DNA from 4 places in the Cytobacillus sp. FSL R5-0569 genome. Region 4 is predicted to be linked to each of the others. Evidence: riboswitches for the same ligand, from Rfam matches in the RefSeq annotation. Region 4 holds a riboswitch; each other region holds the start of a gene.
What was found. Region 4 has a riboswitch for S-adenosylmethionine ahead of MKX78_RS01925 (O-acetylhomoserine aminocarboxypropyltransferase/cysteine synthase family protein). Riboswitches for the same ligand answer to the same signal wherever they lie in the genome.

Region 1 (2,202 bases), 3.5 Mb from region 4:
GGATGATTATTTAAATATTGCACAATTTTTTTCGTATTAGCAATATGTTCTTTCATTCGAACCGTTAACGTTTCTAAACCTAACGTAAATTGGAAGGCGCTTTGTGCACTTAGTGCTGGACCTAAATCTCTTAGAAGCTGCACTCTCGCTTTAGTAATATATGCTACAGGGCCCAGTGCCTCACTATATACTATATCGTTATAGCTTGTATCCGGCTGACTTAATCCTGGATACTTCTCTGAGTTCCAATCAAATTTACCACCGTCAACAATGATCCCCCCCATTGTCGTCCCATTCCCAAGTAACCATTTCGTAGCAGAATGAACAACAATATCTGCGCCATGCTCAATCGGCCGACATAGATAAGGAGTTGCAAATGTGTTATCAACCACTAACGGCACACCATGTTCATGGGCGATATTTGAAACTGTTTCAATATCTAGTACTTGTAAACTCGGGTTACCAATGGTTTCGGCAAATACAGCTCGTGTCTTCTCATTGATTGCTGCTCGTAGTTCCTCTTCATTATTAATATCGATAAGCCTAACGTTGATGCCGTACTTTGGTAAAGTGACTGTAAATAAATTATATGTACCTCCATATAAATTAGAGGCAGCTACAATTTCATCACCCGCTTGAACAATATTAAGAAGAGCTAAGTAAATGGCTGCTTGCCCGCTTGCTAATGCTAATGCGCCTGTTCCCCCTTCTAACAATGCAACTCTTTCCTCAAACACAGTAACCGTTGGATTATGAATACGAGAATAAATATATCCTGTTTCTTTTAAGCCAAATAAGTCTTGCGCATGCTCTGTATTCTGGAATTGATAAGCATTATTTTGATAGATTGGGACCGCTCTTGCCCCTGTTACTGGATCAGGTTTTAGCCCACCATGAACACCAATTGTTTCAAATCGAAGTTGCTTTTCTTTTTCTGCCATTTTACATCTCTCCTCTTTTTTAAATTGGAAAGAAAAGACGACCAAAAACCCTCTTCACAAAGAAGAGGGTTTATCATCTCTTCTTATCTACCAGAGCTTTTATGCTCTGCTGGAATTAGCACCGTGTATCAAACAACCGGTTGCCGGGTTTCATAGGGCCAGTCCCTCCACCACTCTCGATAAGAATATTTAATTTTCTAATTATTCTAAGGATAGAATAACAACCTTTTTTTGGGAAGTCAATCTTTTTTTAGGACATTTGATGTATTTATGATTATTTTTGATTTAATACGAAAATGGCATCTAATTTTAATAATTGTCTAAAAGTCGACTTAAGGATGATATGCTTTTCATCCACTTGTTTCTTTAGACTCGTACGCCCTTGAAGCAAAGAATGAAAGTGGTCAGCAGTAGTTTGAATGTTTATATGATAATTTTTCAATGGGCGAGTATGTTTAATTAGCAGCCTTTTACGGTCTAATGTCAAATACATTAGATTTTGTTCTAATTCTACTCGAATCCTTATAGGTTCCTTTAACATCATTAAAATATGATCATTTACTCTTAAAGATTGATTAAAATGATAAATGAGTTCCTCTATTGAAACCACCCCCAGCCCGCGTCTTATATTCTATAATTCTGTTCCAAGAAATGATTTCCTTCTCCTAACTATCGACTTTAACTGACAGAACATTTATTTCCAACAATGTTCACAACCTATTTCCCGAGAAATATGTCAAAAGCTAGACTTATCGACAGAAAAAAGAAATATCCCATCGATTCATCTTCCTAGAATGAGTGAGGGGTGTAATTAAACATTTACGCAACCCCCCTTGATTAAAAGCATAAGAAAACCACTTATTCCTAAACAATAAGTGGTTTTAAAATTGAGACTGTAATTCATATGATTGAATTTGTTCAAGTAAATAAGGTACTGAATGGAAAGCATAAAGCTTATCAACTAACTCTCCTTTTTTAAACACAAGTAAACACGGTACACTTTCAATTTCATACTTTTCTGCCACTGCTGGCAAAAAATTCAGGTCGGCTTTACCTATAGGAAGGTTCTGCAACAGTTGCTCAGTAATTGTTAGCATTTTCCCGGCAACTTGACATGTCCCACACATAGGAGTAAATAAATAAAATAAGCCGGATTGCTTCCTTGCGATCAAATCATTTAAGTCATTGTTTGACCAGTCAATCATGTTATCATCCTTTATCTAAATACTCGGTATATATATCTATATTTGCACTTATTAAG
Region 2 (2,202 bases), 1.1 Mb from region 4:
GGCACATCTATTATTCATGTTGAAAATAGAGTAGTTAATGAATTAGGAGAAGAGGTCGCTGTAGGTGAAGTAGGGGAGCTTGTTGTGAAAGGCCCTAACGTTATGAAAGGATATTACAAAATGCCTGAAGAAACATCTGCCTGTTTAAAGGAAAATTGGTTATATACAGGTGACTTAGCTAAGAGGGACGAAGAAGGATACTTCTACATTGTTGACCGTAAGAAAGATATGATAATTGTTGGTGGCTATAATGTGTATCCAAGGGAAGTAGAAGAGGTTTTTTATGACCATCCTGACATTGTAGAAGCGGCTGTTTTAGGTGTACCTGATCAGAATACAGGAGAAAAAGTTTTAGCCTATATTGTACCTAAAACTGAAAATTTAACAGAGGCACATTTATTGACTTATTGTAAAGAAAAGTTAGCCAAATACAAAATTCCTTCCTCTATAGAATTTTTAGAAGAATTGCCGAAGAATACAACAGGAAAGATACTGCGACGTGCTCTTAAGAAAAAGGTACTAGAAAATCAGGAAGCATAAGTTAAAAAACATGTTGACAAAAGATTCTAAATATTTTAGAGTAACTATATCAATTAAATAACCACTATCTAGAGAGGTGGAGGGACTGGCCCTACGAAGCCTCGGCAACAGACTTAGCATTGCAAGTACTGTGCCAATTCCAGCAAGCTAGCATTTAGCTTGAAAGATAGGAAGAGAATGAAATATTTATGAGCGTACGTTACCTCTTCCTTTTTGGAAGAGGTTTTTTTATGGCTGATTGGACCACCAAAAGCGATAAACATTCTTAGCACAATTGATAAATACATTATTATGCTTCTTTTGTAGAAGTATTAGAGGAGGTAATGGCAGTATGAGTTATAAAAAACAAATGATATTGAATGCATTTGAAATGACAAGTGCAATGCACAATTCTCATGGGCTATGGAAGCATAAAGATTCCAAACGACATCGTGCCTATAAAGATATTAATTATTGGATGGAATTAGCCAAAACACTCGAGAAGGGAAAATTCGATGCTGTCTTTTTTGCGGATGTATTAGGTGTTTATGATACGTATAAAGAAAGTAAAGAACCTTCAATTAACGATGGATTACAGTTTCCTGTTAATGATGGGGCGTTTGTCATCCCTGCTATGGCAGCAGTGACAGAGCATCTGTCATTTGCATTAACGGTGAGTACAACATATGAGCCACCTTTTGGGCAGGCAAGACGGTTTTCCACATTAGATCATTTGACAAAAGGAAGAGTGGCATGGAATATCGTTACTTCTTATCTTCCTAATGCAGCAAGAAATTTTGGTTTCAAAGATATGATCAAACACGATAAGCGTTATGAAATTGCCGATGAATATATGGATGTCGTTTATAAACTGTGGGAATCAAGCTGGGAAGATGGAGCAGTGATAGAAGATACAGAACAAGGGGTATTAATCGACCGTAAGAAAATCCATGAAATTCACCATAAAGGAGAATATTTTGATGTCGAAGGACCGCATTTAACAGAACCGTCACAACAAAGAACACCTGTTTTATATCAAGCAGGGACTTCTCCTAAAGGACGTGCTTTTGCAGCAAAACATGCAGAATGTGTATTTGTAGGTGGGCCAACACCTGAAAGAGTAAGACATTATACAAAGGATATTCGAAAACAAGCGGAAGAATATGGCAGGAATCCGGAAGATATTAAAATATTCACTTTCCTAACAGTCATCGTAGGTAAGACAACTGAAGAAGCGGAAGAGAAATTTGCTGAATACAACCAATTATGGAGTGCAGATGCAGCGAAAGCACAGTTTGGGGGCGCAAGCGGTTATAATGTTGCGGAATTTACAAAGGATGAGTTAGATAACCCATTTGAATTTAAAGCTACAGAGCATGGGCATTATAAAGCTGCTTCATTAACGAAAGATGCGAAGAAAAAACTATCGATTAAAGAAGCGATTTCAAAATTAGAAGGATTAGATAGAGACAATATAATTGTCGGCAATCCATCAGAAGTAGCAGACCAAATTCAATATCAGTTTGAAGCCTCTGGTGTCGATGGTTTTAATTTAAATCATTTAGTAACGCCAGCAGATTTGGAAGATTTTATTGAGCTTGTTATTCCGATTCTACAAGAACGTGGTTTATATAAAAAGGAATACAAAAAGGGTACGTTAAGAGAAAAGCTTTTTACTCATGG
Region 3 (2,202 bases), 210 kb from region 4:
AAATACTTGAGTCATACCAATCTTTCTTCCTAAGATTCCTTTGGTCATTTCAGTCACACCTCCTAGATTGTTTTAATGTATTAATTAAAGTTTAATTTCGATATCAACACCAGATGGTAAGTCTAAACGCATTAATGAATCGACTGTTTGTGGTGTTGGATTAATGATGTCGATTAAACGTTTGTGTGTACGCATTTCGAATTGCTCACGAGAATCTTTATATTTATGCACCGCACGAAGAATTGTGTAAACTGACTTTTCAGTTGGCAATGGGATTGGACCAGATACAGCCGCACCAGAGCGTTTTGCAGTTTCAACGATTTTTTCAGCAGATTGATCAAGAATTCTGTGATCATAAGCTTTTAAACGAATACGAATTTTTTGTTTTGCCATTATTTTCCCTCCTTTTCGCCTATTTTCATATAGACATTCTCCGTGAAAATTTCCCACACACTCGCCATGGCAAAGCGGCCGGGTGTGTCAGCAACCTTTCACTTCATCGCAGTCAAAGACCAACATTGTCTATTATACAGAAAAGACATAACAAATGCAACTATTGATTGCGTTTCTCTCTGTTCTGCACACTTTTAACATTATAACTGCTGTTAATAGTGTTTTCAAGTATATCTTCCTCTTTACATCATTTTCTAAAAAAGCACTTATTTAATTACTTATTTTTAAATTTTCTAAATTTTTATTTGACAAACATAGACTCATTCATGTAAATTTTAGTCAATAAAATATTTTTTATTTCTTATCATGAGAGGTTGAGGGATAGGCCCGATGACACCTCAGCAACCATCAATAGTGAACACTATTGAAAAGGTGCTAATTCCTACAAGCTATACGCTTGAAAGATGAGAAGATGACTATGATAATAATAGGCCTTCTTCTTGAGGGCCTTTTTTATTTTCTCTTTGGCTTCTCATCCATTGAATTCAACAAAATATGAATTGAAGGAGTGAGACCTTTGAACTTCCTTGAAAAAATGAAGAACCAAGTATTAATTGCTGACGGTGCGATAGGAACACTTCTTTATTCTTATGGTACGGATACATGTTTTGAAGAGTTAAACCTCTCAGCACCGGAACAAATTCAGCACATTCATCAAGCCTATCTCCATGCAGGTGCTGATTTAATTCAAACAAATTCCTATGCTGCGAATTATTTAAAATTGAAACGGTATGGCCTAGAGGATTCAGTCAAAGAGATTAATAGCGCGGCTGTAAAACTGGCACGATCTAGTATTCAACAGCACCAGGCATATGTGCTTGGCACAATTGGAGGTGTACGAGGATTAAACCCCCTCTCTATTCCTCTAGATGAAATTAAACGTAACTTTCGTGAACAGCTATACTGCTTATTGTTAGAAGGCGTAGATGGGCTCCTTCTTGAAACATATTATGATTTAGAAGAATTAGAAACGGTTCTCTCTATTGCCCGGAAAGAAACGGATATACCTATAATTGCCCAAGTGTCTTTACAAGAAATCGCTATATTACAAAATGGGACGTTAATTAATGACGCCTTAAAAAGGTTAGAAGCTAAAGGGGCAGATGTTGTCGGGGTAAACTGCCGTTTAGGTCCACATCATATGTTAGAGACACTCTCCTCCGTTGAATTACCTCAGCACGCGTTTCTCTCTGCATATCCTAACGCGAGTCTACCGGCCTATATCGATGGTACGATTCAATATAAGGAGAGTGAAGACTATTTTAGAAAATCAGCGAAGTCCTTCCTTAAGCAAGGTGTTCGACTGCTTGGTGGTTGCTGCGGAACGACACCTGGCCATATTAAAGCATTTGCAGACGAAGTTAGGCATGCTGTACCAATTATTGAAAAACACGTAACAAATAAAAGGAAACCTAAAATAGAGAGAATTACAATCGAACGCACCAATACCCCGTTAGAGACACTTGTACAAGAAAAACGCACCATCATCGTCGAACTAGACCCACCTAAGAAGCTATCAACTGCTAAATTTTTTGAAGGTGCCAGAGCCTTAAAAGATGCTGGGGTTGATGCAATCACACTCGCAGATAACTCTCTTGCGACACCACGAATCGCAAATGAAGCCCTAGCACACATCATCCAAAAGGATACAAACGTTCGACCACTTGTCCACCTCTCCTGTAGAGATCGAAACTTAATCGGCTTACAATCACATCTCATGGGTCTTCATACATTGGGGTTGCATGATAT
Region 4 (2,202 bases):
AAGGATATGTCCAATCATGTATTTTTTGATATATTAGCAGAGAAAATTAAAAGAGATAGTCATGAAGAGTACAATCAATTTGTTAATTATGTAAACGTATTAGCTGAGGATAAAGGGTGGAAGGAATTACAAGAAGAGGTTGTTCATTTACAAGCTTTTCTTTCATATTTAGATGATAAGTTAGCTATCATCGATGATTATGAAGATATTATGAATATGAAAGCAACTTTGCTTGATATGATTGTTAACGATTTAAATGATACGTCTGTTTATCTTTTAGTGGAGGCTCTTATGTATAATAAAGAGCTGAATTATTTGCAATCCTTTGTATCTCCAGTTGAATATTGGGTGTCAGTAATAAAAGCAAAAGAAAGACTTTGTGCTGCATAAAAGATTTATTATAAAAAGCTGTTGACAGCGCCGGATGATAAGGTTATTCTGATTAATAATTAATAACTCTTAAAATTTAAAAAATTCAATTTATCAAGAGAGGTGGAGGGACTGGCCCTTTGAAGCCTCAGCAACCGACCAAAACTAGGTAACGGTGCTAATTCCAAGATAGATAAGTTGAGGATATGGCGATATATCGTGAGCCCCTCTTCTTTAGCAAGAGGGGCTTTATCTATGCCGATTAGACGACTAAAGGCGGCTTTCGATGGAAGAGTACAATCTCTTTTTATTGAAAGTGGTCTTTTTTCTGCTCTTGAAAAAAGGTGTTGGACATAAAAAATTGATGTTTCAAATTCAATTTATGAAAAAACAACCATTGTGCTGGCATACTCAAAAGCTCATCACTGATAGATGGTTCCGAGTCGAGTTTGTTTATTATAAGTGAAATGTGAGAGGAGAATGAAAAATGAATCATCACCAGTTTGATACAATAGCGCTTCATGGGGGGCAAGTGCCAGATCCTGTTACAAAGTCGAGAGCCGTACCAATATACATGACTTCATCCTATGTGTTTGAAGATACCGATCATGCAGCAAGCTTATTTCAGATGCAAGAGCCTGGCTTTATTTATTCAAGGAATGCAAATCCAACCAATGCAGTGTTTGAGGAGAGAATGGCACAGTTAGAAGGTGGCGTAGCCTCATTTGCTGTTTCATCTGGGCAAGCAGCGATTTCCATTGCCCTTTTAACACTTGCAAGAGCAGGCGATGAGATAGTTTCTACACAGGCTCTTTATGGTGGTACCTACCATTTATTTGCAGAAACGTTTAGTAAATTCGGTATCAATGTTCATTTTGTTGATGGGACGGACTTTACATCTTTAGAAGGAAAAATTAATAAAAGGACAAAGGCGATTTTCACAGAGACAATTGGCAACCCGAATATGGAGGTAGCACATTTAGAAAAGTTAAGTGAGATAGCGAAACGTCACGGCCTACCATTAGTAGTAGATAATACATTTACTACGCCATTTTTACTAAAACCACTTGCATTTGGCGCGGATATAGTCGTTCATTCAGCAACTAAATTTATTGGTGGACATGGTACGGCAATCGGTGGGGTGATTGTAGATGGAGGAAGATTCGAATGGAGTAACGAAAGATTTCCTTCCTTTAATGAGAAAAAGCCTGCTATTGGTAATCGCAGCTATGTTGAAATTTCTAGGGAAAAAGCTTTTATTCTTAAAGCAAGATTTGAACTTGGCCATGACTTAGGGGCAACGCTGTCTGCCTTCAATAGCTGGTTATTTATTCAAGGTCTGGAGTCATTAAGTGTCAGAGTAGAAAAGCAAGTCGCTAATGCACAAGTTTTGGCTAAACGGTTAGGAGAGTTACCTCATATTTCTTGGGTGAACTACCCTGGGTTAGAAAGCCATCCACAATATCATCTCGGGAAAAAGTATTTTCCGAGTGGGGCAGGTGCAATCTTTACATTTGGCATCAAAGGGGGAATCAGTACAGCTAAAAGGTTTATCAACTCACTAAAGCTGGTATCACATTTAGCAAATGTTGGTGACGCGAAAACGCTCATTATTCATCCAGCGAGTACAACACATGCTCGTCTTTCACCTGGACAACAAGCGGAGGCGGGTGTGAGTCCCGAAATGATCCGCCTTTCTGTTGGCTTAGAGGATCCTGTAGATGTGATGGCTGATATCACGCAAGCGTTAAAACAATGTACGTAGGTTTATTACGATTTGCATTATAAAGGGTGAAAAGTGTGAAGTTAAACTGCTTATCAAAGAACCATTCT

Region 1: another riboswitch for S-adenosylmethionine. It lies ahead of MKX78_RS19825 (O-acetylhomoserine aminocarboxypropyltransferase/cysteine synthase family protein); the one in region 4 lies ahead of MKX78_RS01925 (O-acetylhomoserine aminocarboxypropyltransferase/cysteine synthase family protein).
Region 2: another riboswitch for S-adenosylmethionine. It lies ahead of MKX78_RS07780 (LLM class flavin-dependent oxidoreductase); the one in region 4 lies ahead of MKX78_RS01925 (O-acetylhomoserine aminocarboxypropyltransferase/cysteine synthase family protein).
Region 3: another riboswitch for S-adenosylmethionine. It lies ahead of MKX78_RS00700 (bifunctional homocysteine S-methyltransferase/methylenetetrahydrofolate reductase); the one in region 4 lies ahead of MKX78_RS01925 (O-acetylhomoserine aminocarboxypropyltransferase/cysteine synthase family protein).

What each region holds. Positions count from the first base shown of each region.
Region 1 covers NZ_JBBOWW010000001.1:3,896,235-3,898,436, forward strand. Annotated here, with positions in the region: gene MKX78_RS19825 (O-acetylhomoserine aminocarboxypropyltransferase/cysteine synthase family protein) at 1-941, opposite strand, end outside; SAM riboswitch class I at 1,022-1,127, opposite strand; gene MKX78_RS19830 (hypothetical protein) at 1,216-1,551, opposite strand; gene MKX78_RS19835 (thioredoxin family protein) at 1,823-2,146, opposite strand; gene MKX78_RS19840 (toprim domain-containing protein) at 2,151-2,202, opposite strand, start outside.
Region 2 covers NZ_JBBOWW010000001.1:1,498,311-1,500,512, forward strand. Annotated here, with positions in the region: gene MKX78_RS07775 (fatty acid--CoA ligase family protein) at 1-540, shown strand, start outside; SAM riboswitch class I at 602-713, shown strand; gene MKX78_RS07780 (LLM class flavin-dependent oxidoreductase) at 872-2,202, shown strand, end outside.
Region 3 covers NZ_JBBOWW010000001.1:141,476-143,677, reverse strand. Annotated here, with positions in the region: gene rplC (50S ribosomal protein L3) at 1-48, opposite strand, end outside; gene rpsJ (30S ribosomal protein S10) at 85-393, opposite strand; SAM riboswitch class I at 752-864, shown strand; gene MKX78_RS00700 (bifunctional homocysteine S-methyltransferase/methylenetetrahydrofolate reductase) at 971-2,202, shown strand, end outside.
Region 4 covers NZ_JBBOWW010000001.1:356,055-358,256, forward strand. Annotated here, with positions in the region: gene MKX78_RS01920 (hypothetical protein) at 1-390, shown strand, start outside; SAM riboswitch class I at 478-569, shown strand; gene MKX78_RS01925 (O-acetylhomoserine aminocarboxypropyltransferase/cysteine synthase family protein) at 857-2,134, shown strand.